2 regions of the Pseudoduganella sp. OTU4001 genome follow, and region 1 is predicted to be linked to the other one. Evidence: predicted binding sites of a transcription regulator. Region 1 holds the regulator's gene; the other holds the start of a gene.

Evidence for each region. The regulator NrdR, encoded in region 1, represses ribonucleotide reductase genes. The targets are predictions, from matches to a motif close to CACNANATNTNGTG.
Region 2: a site for NrdR is predicted at 5,363-5,376, ahead of AAHE99_RS10635 (ribonucleoside-diphosphate reductase subunit alpha). Genes of this name have one in related genera too.

The regions. Positions count from the first base shown of each region.
Region 1 covers NZ_JASATG010000028.1:8,749-19,055, forward strand. Annotated here, with positions in the region: gene AAHE99_RS20595 (SDR family oxidoreductase) at 1-450, shown strand, start outside; gene AAHE99_RS20600 (TlpA family protein disulfide reductase) at 478-1,197, opposite strand; gene AAHE99_RS20605 (hypothetical protein) at 1,218-1,619, opposite strand; gene AAHE99_RS20610 (alpha/beta fold hydrolase) at 1,861-2,697, opposite strand; gene AAHE99_RS20615 (helix-turn-helix domain-containing protein) at 2,875-3,207, shown strand; gene AAHE99_RS20620 (riboflavin synthase) at 3,200-3,811, opposite strand; gene ribD (bifunctional diaminohydroxyphosphoribosylaminopyrimidine deaminase/5-amino-6-(5-phosphoribosylamino)uracil reductase RibD) at 3,820-4,917, opposite strand; gene AAHE99_RS20630 (GspH/FimT family pseudopilin) at 4,914-5,576, opposite strand; gene AAHE99_RS20635 (type IV pilin protein) at 5,504-5,959, opposite strand; gene AAHE99_RS20640 (pilus assembly PilX family protein) at 5,956-6,546, opposite strand; gene AAHE99_RS20645 (PilW family protein) at 6,556-7,398, opposite strand; gene pilV (type IV pilus modification protein PilV) at 7,395-7,955, opposite strand; gene nrdR (transcriptional regulator NrdR) at 8,016-8,489, opposite strand; gene glyA (serine hydroxymethyltransferase) at 8,567-9,811, opposite strand; ZMP/ZTP riboswitch at 9,893-10,005, opposite strand; gene AAHE99_RS20665 (SDR family oxidoreductase) at 10,179-10,307, shown strand, end outside.
Region 2 covers NZ_JASATG010000009.1:70,037-80,343, reverse strand. Annotated here, with positions in the region: gene AAHE99_RS10645 (hypothetical protein) at 1-1,081, opposite strand, end outside; gene AAHE99_RS10640 (ribonucleotide-diphosphate reductase subunit beta) at 1,244-2,350, opposite strand; gene AAHE99_RS10635 (ribonucleoside-diphosphate reductase subunit alpha) at 2,435-5,329, opposite strand; gene AAHE99_RS10630 (sigma-54-dependent transcriptional regulator) at 5,622-7,097, opposite strand; gene AAHE99_RS10625 (sensor histidine kinase) at 7,094-8,746, opposite strand; gene AAHE99_RS10620 (PP0621 family protein) at 8,759-9,016, opposite strand; gene AAHE99_RS10615 (cytochrome C assembly family protein) at 9,013-9,816, opposite strand; gene AAHE99_RS10610 (hypothetical protein) at 9,947-10,307, shown strand, end outside.

The DNA of each region.
Region 1 (10,307 bases):
GACAACTCCCTTGAGCTGGCCCGCGCCGAACTGGAAACCAATGTGATCGGCCCCATGCTGCTGAGCAAAGGCTTCGCCCCTACGCTGAAAGCCAACGGCGGCGGCGCCATCGTCAACATCCTGTCCGTGCTGGCGTGGCTGAGCCAGGGTCCGACCAATACCTACAGCATGTCGAAATCGGCGGCCTGGGCCCTGACCAACGGCCTGCGCGTTGAACTGGCGCCGCAAGGCACCCAGGTGGTTGGCGCCCACATGGGCTATATGGAAACCGACATGACCGCCGGCTACGAGGTGCCGAAGATCAAGCCGGAAGAGGTGGCAGCGGAGATCTTCGCCGCGCTGGCGGAAGGGAAAGATGAAGTGCTGGCGGACGACCTGACCCGCCAGGTCAAGCAAGGCATCACCGCCGAAGTGCCGGCCTACATCGCCGTCTCCCGCGCCACTGCCTAAGCTTGAAAACCGTAGCGCCCGGGATGCTTACTGCGCCCGGGCTGCTATCGTTTTGGCGACCCACTTGTCCAAATCCCAGCCATGGGTACTGGCCTCGACACCATTGGTAATCGCGACAACAACACCCTTCGGATCAAGTAGCGCAAAGGATGGGTAGACTTTGACGCCAACCTGGTCGAGCAGTTCGCCAGCATCCGCTACAGTACGCCAGTTGAAATTGGTCCTTTTAACGAACTTCCTCGCCTCATCCTTCGAATCGAAGGTAATCGCCAGAACGTCAAAATCTTTGTTTCGCGCAGCGAATTCGTTCAACATGGGCACCTCTTTAATGCACGGCACGCAGTCGCCAAAGTAGAAATTGACGACGGTGTAGCGCCCTATCAAGGCTGCATTGTCGACCATACTGCCATCCATCGCGCGCAGCTTGAATGCCGGGAACCCCGCTCCCGCAGCGAGCCTATATTTGGGCAGGACCATCTTGGCGGTCGCCGCCTCAAGCCTTACCACCGCTGAGGACTGCGTGCCGTTCTTCCGCTTTTCCATGCCAAACGATCTATTCGGCAGCAATTTCTGGAACTGCTCGAATGTGAGTTGCTTGCCCTTTTCATCCTGGTACTCGACACGCTGGTAGCCGGTCAGGTCCATCTGTTCACGGAATTTAAGCTCGGCACCACTGGCCGGTACCCCGGAACTCGCCGGCGCGTTTGCGCAGCACAGCAACAGTAACGCAGCAATGTATAGACGCATCAATCACCCCACTTTGTAAGTTAGAAAGGTATTGGGCAGGTTGAAGCCATGGGCTGGCCGAATTCCGGCCGCCCCGAGCGGGGATCGCTGTTGGCGGAGATGCCGCCTTTGTCCGGATAGTAGAGACAGTATTCGCCCAGTGCGGTCGTCACGCGGTAGATGCGTTTCGGATCGCGCGGGGCGCTGACCAGCTCCATGCGTGGGGCTTCGAGTAGCTTCGGCGGCACGGCCGCGCGCGCCGCTGCAAAGCCTTTCGCCAGGCGCGCAGCCACCGAATCGGGCGCAGGCGAGTAAGTCTGCCCCGCGTCACCGCGCAGCGGACGCTCGGCCGCTACGGCCTTGATCGCTTCGCGCAGCACCTCCGGGGGAATCACGTTCGTCGCGGGCACCAGCGCCGGCTCAGCCGGCTCGCTGGGCTCCACGTGAGTTTCAGCAAGGGCCGGACGTTCTTTCTCTCCCCTCTGGATTTTCGCCACAGGCCTCGTGAGCTTGGAAATGGCAGCCGCCTTTACCTGAATGTCGAGCTGCTGTGGTTTGGGCAGCAGTATCTGAACCCATTCACGCCGATCCTTTACCTCTGGCACAGGTACCGGGCGGCTTGCCCACCAAAACAGCGCCAGGTGCGCCACGACTACAATCGCAAGGCGTATGGCGCCGCGATTATTAGTGCGCCCCATCCAGGAATTCGCGATATGCGCTCAAAGTGTCAGGCTGGCTCATCGCATTCATATGGCCCGCCTCGCTGGCTGCCACAAAGCGCTTGCGCTGGTTATCAAGGCTGTCGAACAGTGCACGCGCGGTATGGATGGGCGTCTGGTTATCTTTGGCGCCGTTGATTACCAGCACCGGGCCCTGGAAGCTGCGCAGGGCCGCGCGGTTATCAACCGCGAGCAGATTCTCGTCCAGGTTGACACGCACGAAGGGTTTGGCGAACCAAGGGATGGTGTTATCGACATAGGCCCGCGCATCGGTGCCGGTCGCTTCCAGCACCACGGCATCCAGTGGGCGCTTGCCGGCCAGTTTGGCGGCCACGAAGCTGCCGAACGAATGTCCATGCACCACCAGCTTGCCTTTGGTGGTGGCGCGCACGTGGTCGTACAGGGCCAGGGTTTCGCGCTCCAGGTCCGGCAAATCGAACGCCGAATCAGGCGCTTCGCTGCGGCCAAAGTCGTGGTAGTCGAAGCTGATGATGTTTGCGTTCAGTTCCGCGAAAGGCTTGCCGAAGTAGGCTGCATTGGTGTCAACGCGCACGCCGGCGCCCATGAAATACAGGACGGTGAACTGTGCGTCCGGCTTATGCATGAAAATCCCACGGCTGATGGCGCCGCCGGGATGGGTGAACTCGATATTGTCGATCTTGTAGGCCGGCGTGGCTTTCTTCAAAACCGCCAGTTTCCCCGTATCCTTGGGGATGAAGCTACGTGAGGTGACGTTGACGGTGGTGCACGCGGACAGCGCGACCGCCAGCAAGGTATATGCAGCCAAAGACGAGTAACGCATTGGGGAACCCAGGAGGTTGATCGGAATGCGAGTTTAGCATTCTGACAACTCCTGCACTCCCGAAAATTGTAACAATGTCTACATGGCTGCGACCGAAATGCATAGCACCGAGTGCTACACTATCCAACGGCCGAAGACTTTCGCTGAGCAATGCCGGCGAACTTAAGGAGATATGTGTTGAGCAGGAAAATTAGCGAAGACGCGAGAATGCTTCGGGAGCTGCTCGAAACAGCAGAAAGCCTGAGTTCGTATGGCGTCATGTCGACGCCAGAACTTGGGCGTGTACGTGCTCTTTGCCAGGAGCCGCCAGAATATACGCCTGATCGCGTTATCGAAATTCGGACCAGCAAAGCCAGAATGAGCCAGGCAGTCTTTGCCACGTTTCTTAACGTGAGCGTTTCAACCGTGCAGAAATGGGAATCACCGACCGCTGGAAAACGTCCCAGCGGTGCGGCGGCAAAGCTGCTTCAGTTAGTTGAAATCAAAGGCATTGAAGCGCTGATTATTTGAGCGACAGCATGCGCTCCACGTAGCGGGCGATCAGGTCGATTTCGAGGTTGACCTTGGAGCCGGCTTTCAGGTGTTTGAGCGTGGTGACCTGGATGGTATGCGGGATCAGGTTGATCGAGAAGGCGCAGCCAGTGGCGCTGTCTTCGACGCGGTTGACGGTCAGAGACACGCCGTTCACCACAACGGAGCCTTTGTAGGCCAGGTACTTGGCCAGGTCGCGCGGAGCTTCGATCACCAGTTCGTGCGATTCGCCAACCGGCTCGAACTTGCGCACCACGCCGAGGCCATCGACGTGGCCGGAAACCAGGTGGCCGCCCAGGCGCTCGGCCAGGGTCAGGGCTTTTTCCAGGTTCACTTCGGTGGTGGTGTCGAGGCCGACGGTCTTGTTCAGGCTTTCGCGCGAAACATCGACGGTGAAGCCGGTGGCGGTCTTCTCGACCACGGTCATGCACGCGCCGTTCAGGGCGATCGAGTCGCCCAGGCCGACGTCGGCCATTGGCAGGCCGCCTGCATCAACGTCCAGGCGCACGCCTGCATCGGCGCCGCCTGCCAGCGGGGTGACGGATTTGATTTTGCCGACTGCGGCTACGATTCCAGTAAACATAGTGTTCTTCAGTGAGGGTTGAATCGGGCAAGGATACGCAAATCGGCGCCGACTTGCTTAACCTCGTGGAATTTCAGGTTGTGCTTTCCGCTCAGCTCCGTGAGGGCGGGCAGCGCGAACATGCCTTGGGCGTCGCCCAGCAGCGTGGGCGCCAGGTAGACCAGCAGCTCGTTGACGCAGCCTTCGCGGATCATGGAGCCATTCAGCTTGCCGCCGGCTTCGACGTGCAGTTCGTTGATCTGGCGGCGGCCCAGCTCGCGCATCAGTTCGGGCAGATCGACCTTGCCGTGGGCGTTGGGCAGCACGATGATTTCGGCGCCTTTGTCGCGCAGGGCTGCTTCCTTTTCGGGATGGTGGGCGGCAGCGATGATCCAGGTGCCGCCGCCTTCCAGCACGCGTGCCTGCGGACTGATGTCGAGTTTGCTGTCGACCACGATGCGGCGTGGCTGGCGCGGGGTTTCGACGGCGCGCACATTCAGCTGCGGATCGTCGGCCTTGACGGTGCCGATGCCGCTCAGGATGGCGCAGGCGCGGGCGCGCCAGGCGTGGCCGTCGGCGCGCGCTTCGGGGCCGGTGATCCATTGGCTTTGGCCGTTATGCAGGGCGGTCATGCCATCCAGGCTGGCGGCGGTCTTCATGCGTACCCATGGCAGGCCGTGGCGCATGCGGTGGAAGAAGCCGATGTTCATTTCGTAGGCCTGCTCGGCCAGCAAGCCGCTGCTGACCTGGATGCCGGCGGCGGCCAGGCGTGCCATGCCGTTGCCGGCGACCAGGGGGTTGGGGTCTTCCATCGCGGCGACCACGCGGCCCAGGCCTTCGCGCACCAGGGCGTCGGCGCAGGGCGGCGTGCGGCCGTGGTGGCTGCAGGGTTCCAGCGTGACGTAGGCGGTGGCGCCGCGCACGTCGTGGCCGCGTCGCTTGGCGTCCTTGATGGCCTGGATTTCGGCGTGGTCCTGGCCGGCGGCTTGCGTGACGCCTTCGCCGACCACTACGCCGTCGCGCACGATCACGCAGCCAATGCGTGGGTTGGGCGAGGTGGTGTAAAGGCCTTTTTCTGCCCATTGCAGGGCGAGCTGCATGCCTTCGAGGTCGCTGTTGATGTTCATATGCTTGCGCAGGTGGCCGGTTCCAGGGCGGGGTCGCACAGCCGCGCCCTGCCCTGCATATTGATCTTGATATTGCGCTGCGCGCCGGCCAGTTCAAGGGTGATGGTGCCAAAGTTGGCGGCATTCGGGTGGGCGGCGCGGCAGCTGCGTCCTGCTGCATTATATGCGACGTAAAAAGGGGCGGTGGCGTCGGTGAATCTTGCCCGGATGCGCAGGCGCTCCGGGGGCGGCTTGTGGCGGTGCAGGATTGGCTCGCCGGCGTCGGGGCTGCGGTTGGTGTTGGTGTCTTGCAGGATTAGCCAGCCTTGCTGCCAGTCGCCGTTTTCGCTCAGCAGCGTGACCACGCGGCGGCGGGCGATGGCCTGGGCACGGGTTTCATTGATTGCCGCCAGCAGGTCGGCGGAGGCGGCGCGCAACTGGCGGCCGGCGAGCATATTGCTTAGGTCGGGCATCGCGCTGGCGAACAGGATGGAGAGGATGGCCAGGACGATCAGGAGCTCCAACAAGGTGAAGCCCGGCAGGCCAGGCGCCTGCGAGGTCGCCAGGCGGGGCCGCAGCGCGGAGGCGCGGCGGGCGGCGGCGGGCTTTAGCGCCAGCAGCCGGGGCCGGGGCCGCTGGCGAGGTGCAGGCCGGTGCTGGTGAGGATCAGGCGTTGGCATCGGATGTCCTTGAAGTTGCTGTCTACGTTGGCGGTGCCGGGGGTGGCGATGAGCTGGATGCAGTCGCGGATTTCCTGGCCGTCGCAGGCTTTGCCTTCGACCTCGTAGGCGCTGCTGCGGGCGGCGCGGCCGGACCACCAGCGGAACTGGCTCTCTGCCTCGCCTTGCCCGGTGGCGGAAAAAGCGATGTAGGTATTGAAGCGGGTGAAGTGGCGCTCTTGCTGCTGCATCAGCTCCTGCAGCGTGGCTTGCGCTTCGCTGCGGCGCATGCGGATGACGGCTTCGTTCCATACCGGCATCGCGGCAGAGGCGAGTACCGCGACGATCGCGATGGCGACCAGGATGCCGATCAGGCCTTCGCCATTGGCGTGCCTGGCGTTCATTGGCCGCCCTCCCCGCTGGCGGCGTCGTGCAGCGCTTGCCAGTCCATGATTTCGCGCCAGCTGTAGCGGTGGACCGGGACTGGGGGCTTGAAAGTGGCCTGCAGCACGGCCTCTGCACCGGGCCTGCTGCCCAAGCCGATCACGGTGACGCGGTAGTAATGCTCAGGTGGCGTTCCGGCGGGCGCGCCCGGTGGGATGTAGGCGATGCGTTCGACCAGGTAGCGTGGGCGGCGGAATGGCAGGACGCCTTGTCCGGTCTCCATGGCGGCGCCGGTCAGGGCGCCATATTCGGTACCGCCATTGCCGGCCAGGTCGACGGTTTGCCAGGCTGGCGTCGCCTCGCTGGCGGGCGTGCCGGGGTCGCGAGCTGGCACTTCGAGCGGCACGCCGAGGCCGGCGTTGATGTCGCGTTCTGCGTCTGTCATAGCATCCTCCGCTGCCTGGAAGGCGATCAGGCGGTCTCGTTCGGAACGGGCGGACTTCTCGCCCAGCATGGCCATTTGTGCTGCGGATGCGCCCAGTGCCAATGCGGCCAGCAGCAGCAACAGCGTGACGGGGAGCGTGATGCCGCGCTGCTTGCGTTTCATGACGGCGCCCTATTGGTTGCGCAGCGCTACGGATGCGGTGAACAGGCGGCGCGTGCGGTGGCGCATCGCGGGCGGAAGGCCCGCTTCGTCAATGCGGGCTTCAGGGTCGGCGCCTGGCAGCAGTTCGTAGCGGCTTAACTGGCTGCCGGGACGCGAGCCTCGTTCGCCGTGCAACAGCAATGCGATCCGCACGCTGGTAACGCGCTGCCAGCCGTCGGGGCCTATTGCGTTGATGGCGCTGGCAGTAAGGTGGCGGTTGGGGATGCCGTCGCGTGGGGTGTCGGTGTCAATTGCGTACAGGACGTGGAAGGCATCCACGCCGCGTATCACCGCGTCGGCGCCCCAGCCGTGCTCGCCTTTGTATTTGCAGCGCAGTTCGGCGACACCGTCGCTGGCGCGGGCGACGTAGAAAATGCTCCAGGCCCATTCGCCGGCCTCGGACGGGAAGCCGGCGCAGTTGAGCATTGCGCTGCCGCCGCCCGCGCCAGGATTGGCTGCGGGCGCGTAGCGGATGGCGAGTACGTCGCTGCCATTGATGGCGGGAAGCGGAGCACCCATGCCGTCCGACTGGCTCGCAACGCTGGCGGCGTCACGGCCCTCCACTGCCAGCGCGGCGGGCGCGGATGGCGGGGTGGCGTCGGGTTCGCCGGGGTAGCCGGCCTGGCGCAGCGCTTGGCCAATCACGGCCAGGACGAAGCGGCCGTTGTCGTCAATGCGGGTGTTGGCGCCGTTGAACATGAAGTCGCCGGTTGATGCGTGCAGCAGCGTGGCTGCCACCACGGCGACCAGGAGGCTGAGCATCATGGCGACCAGGACTTCGGCCAGGGCCAGGCCGCGTTGGTGTATGGTCATTGGCCGCCTCCAAGGGTGGGCCCGGCGGACGGCGGTGCGGGCACGGCGGGCAAGGCGACCGGCAGTACGAGCTGTGGCGCGGTGTTCGTGGCGGAGTACGCCGGCTGGCGGCTGCGCCAGCCGACCTTGATGACGATGGTGGCGTCCGGGCTGCCGGAGCACGCCCATTGCAGCGCGCCACCTGATGCGGCGGCGTCCCTGCAAACTGAGGCGCGGGCGCCTGGCAAGCTCGCCGACAGGTGCTGGCGGAACTCATCCAGCTCGCGCGCGGCAAGCGTGCTGGTGTCGCATGGTGTATCGGTGCAGGTGCCTGGCGCCGCCGGCGCGGGCGGCGCCTCGGAATCAAATCCCAGGTAGGAAGAGGACTGCGCCGCGTTGGCGCGGATGCGGTCGGCGAGCGAGGCGGCGGCTTGCAGGGCTTCGTTCTGCAAGGCCGTTTCCTGCCGTGTGCGCATGGCATAGGCCTGCATCGCCAGCGCGCCGACCAGCCCAACAGCCAGCAGCAGCACGGCAACCAGCACTTCCACCATGGTAAATCCCGCAGTTGGACGACGCATGGCGCAGCCCTCCCCTGCTGATCAAGTTAGCCAGCAGCGGTCAGGCGGGTTTGAGAAATATCAAGCCTTGGGAGAGAGCTCTTGACCGTCGCCAACTTCTTCGATCGCGTCCTGGAACTCAGCCAGGTCTTCGAAGTTCTTGTAGACGGAAGCAAAGCGGATATACGCCACCTTGTCGAGGCGCTTGAGTTCAGCCATGACGAGCTCGCCAACGTAGACGGAGTCGACTTCACGCTGGCCGCTGGTCAACAGCTTTTCTTCGATGGAGGCGATGGCCTTGTCGACTGACTCAGCCGCAACGGGGCGCTTGCGCAGGGCCAGCATCAGGCTGGCGCGCAGCTTCTCAGCCGCGAACTCGGTGCGGCTGCCATTTTTCTTGACCACATACGGCATGGTCAGTTCAATGCGTTCCCAGGTGGTGAAACGCTTATCGCAATTGACGCAGCGCCGGCGCCGCTTGATGGCGTCCCCCTCCTCCGACACGCGCGTGTCGAGGACCTGGATATCATCGTGCTGGCAAAACGGGCATTTCATGGAGGTGCGTCTCTTATTATGTAATGAAAAAGCGCCGGACCTTTCGGCCCGGCGCCTTGATAGTACCAACCGCGTGCTTAGGCGTAAACAGGGAATTTATCAGCCAGCACTTTCACAGCGGCTTTCACGCGCTCGATGGTTGCTGCGTCGTGCGGGTTATCCAGCACGTCGGCGATCAGGTTGCCCACTTGTTCCGCTTCGGCTTCCTTGAAACCGCGGGTGGTGAAGGCTGGCGAGCCCAGACGGATGCCGGAAGTCACGAATGGCTTCTGCGGGTCGTTCGGGATGCCGTTCTTGTTGCAGGTCATGTGCGCCTGGCCCAGGATCGCTTCCGCTTCCTTACCGGTCAGGTTCTTGGCGCGCAGGTCGACCAGGAACACGTGCGACTCGGTGCCGCCGGACACGATGCGCAGGCCGCGCTTGATCAGGGTCTTGGCCAGCACGTCGGCGTTCTTCACCACTTGCTGCTGGTAGGCCTTGAATTCTGGGGACAGCGCTTCCTTGAACGCCACTGCCTTGCCGGCGATCACGTGCATCAGCGGGCCGCCCTGGATGCCTGGGAAGATCGCGGAGTTGATGATCTTTTCGTGTTCGGCCTTCATCAGGATGATGCCGCCGCGTGGGCCGCGCAGGGACTTGTGGGTGGTGGAGGTCACGAAGTCGGCGTGCGGCACTGGATTCGGGTACAGGCCAGCGGCGATCAGGCCGGCGTAGTGGGCCATGTCGACCATGAAGTAGGCGCCGACGGACTTGGCTACCTTGGCGAAGCGCTCGAAGTCGATCTTCTTGGAGAAGGCCGATGCGCCGGCGATGATCAGCTTTGGCTTGTGTTCCTTGGCCAGCGCTTCCATGGCGTCGTAGTCGATATCTTCTTCCGCGGTCAGGCCGTAGGAAACGACGTTGAACCATTTGCCGGACATGTTCAGCGCCATGCCGTGGGTCAGGTGGCCGCCTTCGGCCAGCGACATGCCCATGATGGTGTCGCCTGGTTTCAGCACGGCGAAGAACACGCCCTGGTTAGCCTGGGAGCCGGAGTTAGGCTGCACGTTGGCGGCTTCGGCGCCGAACAGCTGCTTGACGCGGTCGATGGCCAATTGCTCAACGACGTCGACGTTCTCGCAGCCGCCGTAGTAACGCTTGCCTGGGTAGCCTTCGGCGTACTTGTTGGTCAGCTGGGAGCCCTGGGCTTCCATTACCGCTGGCGAGGTGTAGTTCTCGGAGGCGATCAGCTCGATGTGGTCGTGCTGGCGCTTGTTCTCGTTCTGGATGGCGGCAAACAGCTCCGCGTCAACGTTGGCGAGGGTGTGATCTTTTGCGAACATGAAATTACTCCAGTTTTTTAAGGCAGATTGGATCGAATCGGGAGCCAAAAGTGACAGGACAGCCGAGTCGTGCTCTTCCATCGAGGCTGCCCAGGCGAACGGCTGTTTGAAATCTCACGTTCCCCGGTGGTTGCCCACCTCTCACCAGCGGCGCTATGCAGCCAGCTGGTTTTTCGCCAGTTACGTGAGACAGTAATGGAGCCAAGATTGTAATTTAACTGGCAAATATCGGCAATCGTTTGGCTGGTTTCGACTTATTTCGCCTTTGATTCGGCCTAGAACCGGTAAACCGGTGTCTGACCCTGTGGGTAAGACACCGGTTTACCGGTTTTGATAGAATCAAGCCTTCAATATTGGGAGTTCGACCATGATCGTGTTAGTTACCGGCGCCACCGCCGGTTTTGGCGCCGCGATGGCGCGGGTTTTCGTGCAAAACGGCCATAAGGTGATCGCCGCCGGCCGCCGTGCCGAGCGCCTGGAAGGCCTGGCCGCCGAA
Region 2 (10,307 bases), on a different contig from region 1:
ATCCAATTTTAGAATAGTCAATGACATATCCAGAAAATTCCATCTTAAGAAACAACAGTTCGTAAAATAACCGCAGGCAGGAGAAAATCGCAGTCACAGCTTTTTGTGTTTTTGAAATTCGTTCTCGATTAAAGTCATGCCCGTGAGCCGATCGGTTTCTTACGAACTGCCAGCTGACCACTAGATTTCGATCAATACCATATTGCTCAACTAACGCTCGAAGTCCGTTCATTACAGTTCCTTCTATGTAAACCGCCAACGGTAACGCCGCAACAACCACCCCGGTAGCCCAGCTTGCATGGAGTTTCTCCCAAAAGCTAAAATAATTATGCTCATTGCGAAGGCTGAACTTGATATAGCCATCAAGGAAGCTAATGAAATGGAGAAGGGAACGTAGATTTAGAGAGGGCGGAAGAACAATTCTAGACCCCTCAAAATCAAAATCGGAAACAACATTATGGTGAAAGTGCTCCCCAATCTTCTGGCGCCATATAAATTTCAAATTCCTGCCCGTTGCAATTGAAATACCCTGCAGCAGAACTTCCACGAAACGGTCAGAAATCAACTCGAATTTATTCGTAATTCTTATAGCAGTGTGACCGTCAAAGCGCTGAATCTCGATATTCGTCTTCTTATTAAAAGTGAACTTAATCATCCGTTCTGGATAACTGTTCCTTTTACCATCAGCACCAAGATTGAAAGGCAGATCTACTTCAAACGGGATAATGCCTTCAAAAGAACTCTTTTGAAATCCTGATGGAGTCCCATGCGAGCTATCCAGCCTTGCCACTTCCCCCGAGAAGACGCCTGTACAGGTATCGCCGTCAAGCCTAATATTTTCACTTGTCCGCAGATATCCGCAAGTCCAAGTCCCACCTCCTTCGTAACTAGTCGCTTCGAGTCTGCAAGCTCCTGCGAATGAGAACTTACCACCGGATTTTTCGCCCTGATATGCGAAGACTCGCCTCAGTTCCAGCGGACTCTGTTGGAACAATTTTAGTTGTAGCGAGCCGAGCTCATCTTGAGTGATTGTGCCAACACCATTTATGACAAGGGGGTTTGAGCTGCCAAGCTGTGTCAACGTAATGCTGGAAAAAGTCAGAGGTAAACTTTCGCGCTACTAAGGATGTTCCGGCACTGTAGTGCATATTTATTAATAACTCAGGATCTCGTTAAATGAAACCGAAACGTCGGACAAAAAAAAGCCCGGCTTCGCCGGGCTCTTGGGGATGGGTCGAGACGCTTAATCCCAGCTCAGCGCGCCGCCGGTCTGATATTCAGTCACGCGGGTTTCGAAGAAATTACGCTCTTTCTTCAGGTCGATCATTTCCGACATCCATGGGAATGGATTTTCGTCCTGGTCGAACAGTGCCTCCAGGCCAATTTGGGTGGCGCGGCGGTTGGCGATAAAGCGCAGGTAGCCTTTAAACATGGCGGCATTCAGGCCCAGCACGCCGCGTGGCATGGTGTCTTCTGCGTAGCGGTATTCCAGTTCGACGGCTTGCAGGAACAGGCCTTTGATCTCTTCCTTGAATGCCGGGGTCCACAGGTGTGGGTTTTCCAGCTTGATGGTGTTGATCAGGTCGATGCCGAAATTGCAATGCATCGATTCGTCGCGCAGGATGTACTGGTACTGCTCGGCGGCGCCCATCATCTTGTTCTGGCGGCCCAGCGCCAGGATCTGGGTGAAGCCGACGTAGAAGAACAGGCCTTCCATCAGGCAGGCGAACACGATCAGGGACTTCAGCAGCTGCTGGTCGGATTCGATGGTGCCGGTCTTGAAAGCCGGGTCGGTCAGGACGTTGATGAACGGGATCAGGAACTGGTCCTTGTCGCGGATCGACGCTACCTCGTTGTAGGCGTTGAAGATTTCCTGCTCGTCCAGGCCGAGCGATTCCACGATGTACTGGTAGGCGTGGGTGTGGATCGCTTCTTCGAACGCCTGGCGCAGCAGGTATTGGCGGCACTCTGGGGCGGTGATGTGGCGGTAGGTGCCCAGTACGATGTTGTTGGCGGCCAGGGAGTCGGCGGTGACGAAGAAGCCCAGGTTACGCTTGACCAGGCGGCGCTCGTCTTCGGACAGGCCGTTCGGGTTCTTCCACAGCTCGATGTCGCGCTGCATGTTCACTTCCTGCGGCATCCAGTGGTTGGCGCAGCCGGCCAGGTATTTGTCCCAGGCCCATTTGTATTTGAATGGGACCAGCTGGTTGACGTCGGTCTGGCCGTTGATGACGCGCTTGTCGTCGGCGTTGACGCGCAGGGCGACTTGCTCGGCGGTGGCTTCGGCCGTGGCGCCGAGTGGTGGGGTGGCGCGCGGGGTGCTCGCGGCTTCTTCGTCCCAGGATAGCATTTTGTTGTTCCTCGTTATTTTTTAAAACCGGTAAACCGGTGTCAGACCCGTAGGGTCTGACACCAAGCCTACTCCTTTATTGGATTACTGGCAGGCTTCGCATTCCTCGAAACCTGGGTCGCCAGGACGCAGGTAGCAGGCGGCGCCTTCGGTTACCTCAGCAGTTACTGCGGCTGGGGCGTCCGGCACGCTCGACGACACGGCATTCAGGGCGCCGGTGCGGGTGGTGGATTTCTCCATGTGCGAAGCAGCGATGGTGCGCAGGTAGTAGGTGGTCTTCAGGCCACGCAGCCATGCCAGCTTGTAGGTTTCGTCCAGCTTCTTGCCGGAAGCGCCTGCCATGTAGATGTTCAGGGACTGGGCCTGGTCGATCCACTTCTGGCGGCGGGATGCTGCTTCCACCAGCCAGGTTGGCGAGACTTCGAAGGCGGTGGCGTAGATGTCGCGCAGGTCTTGCGGTGCGCGGTCGATCTTGCTCAGGGAGCCGTCGAAGTATTTCAGGTCGGCGATCATCACTTCGTCCCACAGGTCGCGTGCCTTCAGGTCGCGTACCAGGTAGGCGTTGATCTCGGTGAACTCGCCGGACAGGTTGGACTTCACGTACAGGTTCTGGAAGGTCGGTTCGATGCAAGCCGACACGCCGATGATGTTCGAAATGGTGGCGGTCGGGGCGATCGCGACGCAGTTCGAGTTACGCATGCCGAACTTGGCGATGCGTTCACGCACCGGGGTCCAGTCCATGGAGGAGGACAGGTCCTGCTCCAGGTAGCCGCCGCGCTGTTCGGCCAGCAGGCGCACCGAGTCTTGCGGCAGGATGCCACGCGACCACAGGGAGCCTTCGTACGATTCGTAGCGGCCGCGCTCTTCCGCCAGTTCGGTCGACGCCAGGTAGGCGTAGTAGCAGACTGCTTCCATCGAGGTGTCGGCGAACTGCACCGCTTCCATCGAAGCGTAAGGCACGCGCATCATGTGCAGGCAGTCCTGGAAGCCCATCACGCCCAGGCCGACCGGACGGTGGCGCATATTGGCGTTGCGTGCTTTCTCAACCGCGTAGTAGTTGATGTCGATGACGTTATCCAGCATGCGCATGGCGGTGCGGATGGTCTTCTGCAGCTTGACGTGGTCGATCTTGCCCTCTTTCATGTGGGCAGGCATGTTCACGGAACCCAGGTTGCAGACGGCGATTTCGTCTTCGTTGGTGTTCAGGGTGATCTCGGTGCACAGGTTCGAGGAGTGCACCACGCCCACGTGCTGCTGCGGCGAACGGATGTTGCACGGATCCTTGAAGGTGATCCATGGGTGGCCGGTTTCGAACAGCATCGACAGCATCTTGCGCCACAGGTCCAGCGCTTCGATCTTCTTGAACACGCGGATTTCGCCGGCGGCGGCTTTGGCTTCGTAGCCGACGTAGGCTTCTTCGAAGGCCTTGCCGGTCAGGTCGTGCAGGTCCGGGGTCTCGGATGGCGAGAACAGGGTCCAGTGCGATTTTTCCATCACGCGCTTCATGAACAGGTCCGGAATCCAGTTCGCGGTGTTCATGTCGTGGGTGCGGCGGCGGTCGTCGCCGGTGTTCTTGCGCAGGTCGAGGAATTCCTCGATGTCCATGTGCCAGGTTTCCAGGTAGGCGCAGACCGCGCCTTTACGCTTGCCGCCCTGGTTCACTGCCACGGCGGTGTCGTTCACCACTTTCAGGAACGGTACAACGCCTTGCGACTTGCCGTTGGTGCCCTTGATGTGGGCGCCCAGGGCGCGCACCGGGGTCCAGTCGTTGCCCAGGCCGCCGGCGAACTTGGCCAGCAGTGCGTTTTCCTTGATGGCGTCGTAGATGCCTTCCAGGTCGTCGGACACGGTGGTCAGGTAGCAGGAGGACAGCTGCGAACGCTGGGTGCCGGAGTTGAACAGGGTCGGGGTCGACGACATGAAGTCGAAGGTCGACAGCAGGTTGTAGAACTCGATGGCGCGCGCTTCGCGGTCGGTTTCGTTCAGGGCCAGGCCCATGGCGACACGCATGTAGAAGGCCTGCGGCATTTCAATGCGCACATCGCGCACGTGCAGGAAGTAGCGGTCGTACAGGGTTTGCAGGCCGATGTAGCCGAACTGCAGGTCGCGGTCGGCCACCAGGGCCTTGGCCAGCTTGGCCAGGTCGAACTTGCCCAGTTCTTCGTTCAGCAGTTCTGCTGCGATACCTTTGGCGATGTACTGTGGGAAGTACTCGATGTAGGCAGCGGCGGCGCCGGCTTGCGGCACTTCCTTGCCGAACACTTCCTTACGGATGGTGTGCAGCAGGATGCGGGCGGTGACCTGGGAGTACGCAGGGTCCTTTTCCATCAGCGCGCGGGCAGCCAGGATGGCGGACTTGTGCAGTTCTTCGACCGGCACGCCGTCGTACAGGTTCTTCACGGTTTCGGCCAGGATGGCGTCGGCATCGACGTGCTTTTCCAGGCCCTTGCAGGCGGCGCCGATCAGGTCGCGCACTTCCTGCATCACCAGCGGACGGGACACGCCGTTCTCGGTGACGTTGATCTGTGGTTCCGCCGCGTCGGTGGCGCCGGCCGCTTCTTTCTTCAGGCGGCGCTGTTCCATGTGCTTGGCGCGGTACAGCACGTAGGAACGTGCCACGTCGTGTTCGCCGGAGCGCATCAGGGCCAGTTCAACCTGGTCTTGCACGTCTTCGATATGGAAGGTGCCGCCGGCTGGCTGGCGGCGCATCAGGGCGGCCACCACGTTGTTGGTCAGTTCTTCCACCAGTTCACGGATGCGGGCGGAGGCCGCACCCTGACCACCGTTCACCGCCAGGAATGCCTTGGTCATCGCCACGGCGATCTTGGACGGCTCGAACGCGACCACGGCGCCGTTGCGGCGGATGATGCGGTAGTCGGCCATCTGGCTGGCAGGAACAGCGACGCCGCCGGCGGTTTCACCAGCGGAAACAGGCACTTGTGGCGCCTGGGTGATGGAAATGTCTTGAGTAGATTGCATTTATGCTCCGCGTATTCAGTATTTGTTTATGACCACTATATCTAGTGAACCATCGAATTCTGTCCACTAATTGTAGTGACGCGATTCGATCCGCACAAGATGAAATTTTTTCGTTTTTGCCACGATTCTTATTGACTTTTGGATTCCCCGATCAACACAAGCGATCGGCGGTGAGCGAGTACTAACACTGCTTTTTTATTATGCAATGTTGCGACGCAGCATGAGGTTGTGCATTGGCAAAAACGCTACAACAATGAAGGGCTTTTTCGCGGCGGAGCGGGATTATAGACGATCAGTCCGGGTCCTGTATGTTGAGCTTTTGCATCTGGTAGCGCAGCTGGCGGAAACTGATGCCCAGCAGCTGGGCAGCCTGGGTGCGGTTGAAATTGGTCTGCGCCAGCGCGCGGCTGATGATTTCGCGCTCGACCGCTTCCAGATAGGCCGGCAGGTTGCTGGGCAAGATGTCCAGCACCGGCAGCGGCGGCATGGTCGGTTCGCCGGAGGCGGCCGCGTCGGCGACGGCGGCCTCCCCTGCCCCGCCGGGCGCCGGGGCTGGCACCGGCGCTGGGGCTGCGGCGGGGGCTGGCGCAGGCGCCGGGACGGGCGGCGGCAGCGAGCCGCCTTTCAGTGCCAGGTCTTCCGCAGAAATCACGCCATCGTTGGAAAACGCCAGCGCGCGTTCCAGGATGTTTTCCAGCTCGCGCACGTTGCCGGGGAAGCTGTAGCCTTTCAGGACTTCCAGCACGCCGGGGCCCAGCACGGCCTTGTGCTCGAAAGTGCCGAGGCGCGCCAGGATGGCGTCGATCAGTTCATCCAGGTCATCCAGGCGCTCGCGCAGCGGGGCCAGGCGCAGTTCGATCACATTCAGGCGGTAGAACAAGTCCTGGCGGAACTGGCCTTCTTCCACCAGTTTTTCCAGGTTCTTGTGGGTGGCGCTGATCAGGCGCACGTCCACCGGTTCTTCGGCGGTGGCGCCGATCTTGCGCACGCGGCGTTCCTGGATGGCGCGCAGCAGCTTGACCTGCATGGCCAGCGGCAGGTCGGCCACCTCGTCCAGCATCAGGGTGCCGCCGTTGGCGGCCTGGAAGAAGCCATCGCGTTCGTCGGCGGCGCCGGTGAAGGCGCCCTTGCGGTAGCCGAAGAACTCGGCCTCCATCAGCGCTTCGGGAATCGCGCCGCAGTTGACGGCGATGAAGGGCTTGTCGGCGCGCGAGCTCTGGGCGTGGATTTCACGCGCCGCCAGTTCCTTGCCGCTACCGGATTCGCCGTTGATGGCGATCGGCGCCATGGAGCGGGCCAGGCGCGCGATCTGGGCGCGCAGCGACTGGATGGCGGCCGAGCTGCCGCGCAGGCGGCTGGGTTGCTGGCTGCCGGCGGCCGGTACGGCGGCCGGGGCCTGCTCGTTCAGCTTGAGCGCCGACTGCACCAGCACGCGCAGCTGGTCCAGCTGCACCGGCTTGCTGACGTAATCGAAGGCGCCCGCCTTCAGCGCCACCACGGCGTTTTCGGCGCTACCGAAGGCGGTCACCACCGCGATCGGGGTGTTCTTGCCGCTGGCACTGACGTCGCGCACCAGTTCCAGCCCGAGGCCATCGGGCAGGCGCATATCGGTCAGCACCAGCTGGTAGTCTTTTTCGGCGAACAGCTGGCGCGCGTGCCGAAGCGTTTCGGTGCTGTCCACGTCCAGCCCCATCTTCAGCAGGGTAATTTCGAGCAGTTCGCGCAGGTCGGCTTCGTCGTCGACGACCAGGACACGTGGAGCAGTCATGCGGTTCTCGCAAAGGTAATCACAAAGCGGCCGCTCGACTTGCGGGCGCCGCCGTCTGTCATGCCGGCGTCGAAACGGTGTTCGTAATCGAGCATGGCATCGTTATTCAAGCACAATTCGCGCGCCAGATACAGGCCCAGGCCCGTGCCCTTGCTCGAGGTGGTGTAGAACGGCTCGAACAGGTGGGCCCGCACCTGCGGCGAAATGCCGGGGCCGTCGTCCTGCACGTGCAGCTCGAGCGGGCGGCCCGGCAGCAGCACGATGAACACCTTGATGCTGGCCGGGGTGCCGCTGGCGTAGCGCACCGCGTTATTGAGCAGGTTGATCAACACTTCGCGCAGGTGCAGCGGGTCGAAACGCACGGTGACCTGCTGCATGCCGCCCAGGCAGACGATGCGGCTGTCGAGCTTATGGGTTTCGTCGAATTCGGCCTTCAGTTCGTTGAGGAAGCCTTCCAGCTCCATCGGCTCGTGGTGGCTTTGCGCCTTGCGCGACAGCTGCAGGATGTCTTCCACCATGCGGTTCACGCGCGCCACGTTGTCGCTGATGATTTTCAGCAGGCGCTTGTGCACCGGCGTCTGCAGGTCCTCTTCCAGCAAGGAATTGGCGTGGCCGATGGCCGACAGCGGGTTGCGCACCTCGTGCGCGATGCTGGCGGTCAGGCGGCCCATGGAGGCCAGTTTCAGCTGCTGCGCCTTTTCTTCGATGCTGGTCACGTCTTCCAGGAAGATCACGTTGCGCTCGACGTCCAGGCCGGCGGTGTCGGCGGGGGCAAAGCGCAGTTTCAGGTGCAGGGCCACGTCGCGCCGCGCGCTCCAGGCCGCGGTCATTTCCTGCAGCGCCGGGTCGGCATACGGTTTGATGGTGATGAAGGCGGTCGCCTGGGCCGGGTCGGCGCGCCAGGCCTCGTAGGCCACGGCGACCGGCTGCAGCACGGCGCCGTCCAGCGCCAGCGCCGGGCCGCCCAGCATCTGCTGCGCCGCCGGGTTGCTCATATATATAGCGCCGTCCGGGCCGACCACCAGGATGCCGTCAGCCGAATGCGACATGACCAGGCGGTTGACGGCCTGCTGCACGCCGATCTCGATGCCGCGCTGGGCGGCCAGTTCCTCCTGCCCGATCAGGCGCGCCGCCATGCGGTTCACCACCAGCACGGCGGCAAACCAGGCGATGCCGTACAGGCCGGTCTGCATCATCTGCGAATCGTCGGTGGCCGAGGTGTAGGCCAGCCAGGTGCTGTGGGCCAGCATGAACAGGGTGGCCAGCGAAGCGCTGAACAGCGCCAGCAGCAGCGGCGCCAGGATGGCGCAGCCGGCCAGCGGGAACAGGTACAGGATGCCGAAGCCGGAGCGCATGCCGCCGGTCGCCATATATAACAGGGAGATGAAGGTCAGGTCGCAGGCCACCTGCGACATCATCTGCAGCATGAAGTGGCTGCGCCAGCGGCTGGCCAGGGCCTGCAAGCCGGCCGCGACCAGCAGGTAGCTGCCGCAAATCTGCGCCGTCGATTCGCGCGCTTCCACATGCCCGGAGCTGAAGTACAGCAGCAGGACGATGGCAATGACGATGCGGGTGGCGCCCAGCGCCTGCAGCGAACGCCAGAAGGTATCGCGCGAGGCGGCCGACAGGGAATGGAGGCGGGCGAACACGCTGCGGCGGCCTTAGTGCGGGGCGTGCGCCGCGCTGCAGTAATCGCGGCCGTTGGCGGGCACGTTCTCGGAGGCCGGGAAGTGCACGCCGCAGTGCGCGCATTGCAGCATCTTTTCCGTCGGCTGCTCGGCGGGGCGCTGCGGCTGCTGGCGTTGCGCGGGCTGCTGGCCTTGGGCGCCTGGCGGCGGGCCGCTCATCTTGCGCAGCTTGCTGCGGATCGCAGCGACGACCAGGATCACCAGCGCAATCCAGAACAAAAGACGTGTCATGCCAAACCTCGGTGTAAAACCACTTCCATTACAAAACGGCTGCCGACATAGGCCAGCAGCAGGGTCGCAAAGCCCGCCAGCGTGAAGCTGAGGGCCGTCTTGCCGCGCCAGCCGCGGAAGTGGCGGCCCGCCAGCAAGGCGGCAAACAGGACCCAGGACAGCAGGGTGAAGACGGATTTGTGGTCCCACTTCAGCGCGCGCCCAAACAATTCTTCGGTAAACACAATGCCCGACAGGACGGTCAGGCTCAGCAGCACGAAGCCGAAGCCGATCAGGCGGAACAGCAGCTTTTCCATGGTCAGCAGCGCCGGCAGCTGGTCGAGCGCGGTGGCGAAGATGCCGGCGCGGTCGCTGCGGGTGTGCAGGCGCGACTCCTGCAGCGCCATCAGCACGGCGTGGAAGGCGGCGATGGTCAGCGTGCTGTAGGCCAGGGTGGCGACGGCGATATGCCAGCCCAGCATCGGCGAGCGGCCGGCAGTCGGGATCAGCGCGCCGGGGAAGCCGGCTTGCAGCGCCACGGCCAGCGCGGCCACCGGCATTACGATGCGGCGCAGGCCATCGAGCGGGAAATTCTGGTTCTCCAGCCAGTAGGCGCCGACCGAAATCCACAGCGCGGAGGACAGCATGGTGGCGAAACCGATGCGCAGCGAGCCTGGGACCATCACGTCGATCCACAGCGCGACGCCGTGCAGCAGCCAGGCGCCGGCCGTCAGTGCGGCTATCGGCGCGGCCTTGCGGGAGGGGAGAACTGCACAAACCAGGTAAAGCAGCGTTGCTGCGATCAGGAAGTAAATTTGCATTCAGTAAGTTTAACCGAATTCCCGCCGCCTACCGCCCCGGCGCCGGGGTGGGTGACAAAGCGTGAGCCTTTCCGGTGCCATGCAGTCGTACAATTTCCACATCTTTTACAAATAAATAAGAGAACCCCGCATGAAACGTACTATTTTGGCAACCTCGCTGCTGCTGGCCCTTAGCGCTTGCGGCGGCGGCGGCGGCTCCGCCCCGTCCACCACCAACCCGCCTGCCACGCCCCCGTCCACCACCATTCCACCGGTCCAGACTGTCGACCTCATGCTGAGCGCCGCCAGCACCCAGGTCCAGGCCGGCGCGGCGCCAGTGGCCCTGACCGCCACCGCTACCAACGGCGCAGCCGTGAGCTGGCAGTTATCGGCTGGTGCGCCGGGCGCACTGTCCGCCACGACCGGCGGCGCGGTCACCTATATCCCGCCGGCGACCCTGCAGGCCAACACCCAGGTCACCATCACCGCCACGGCCGACGGCGTCAGCAAGT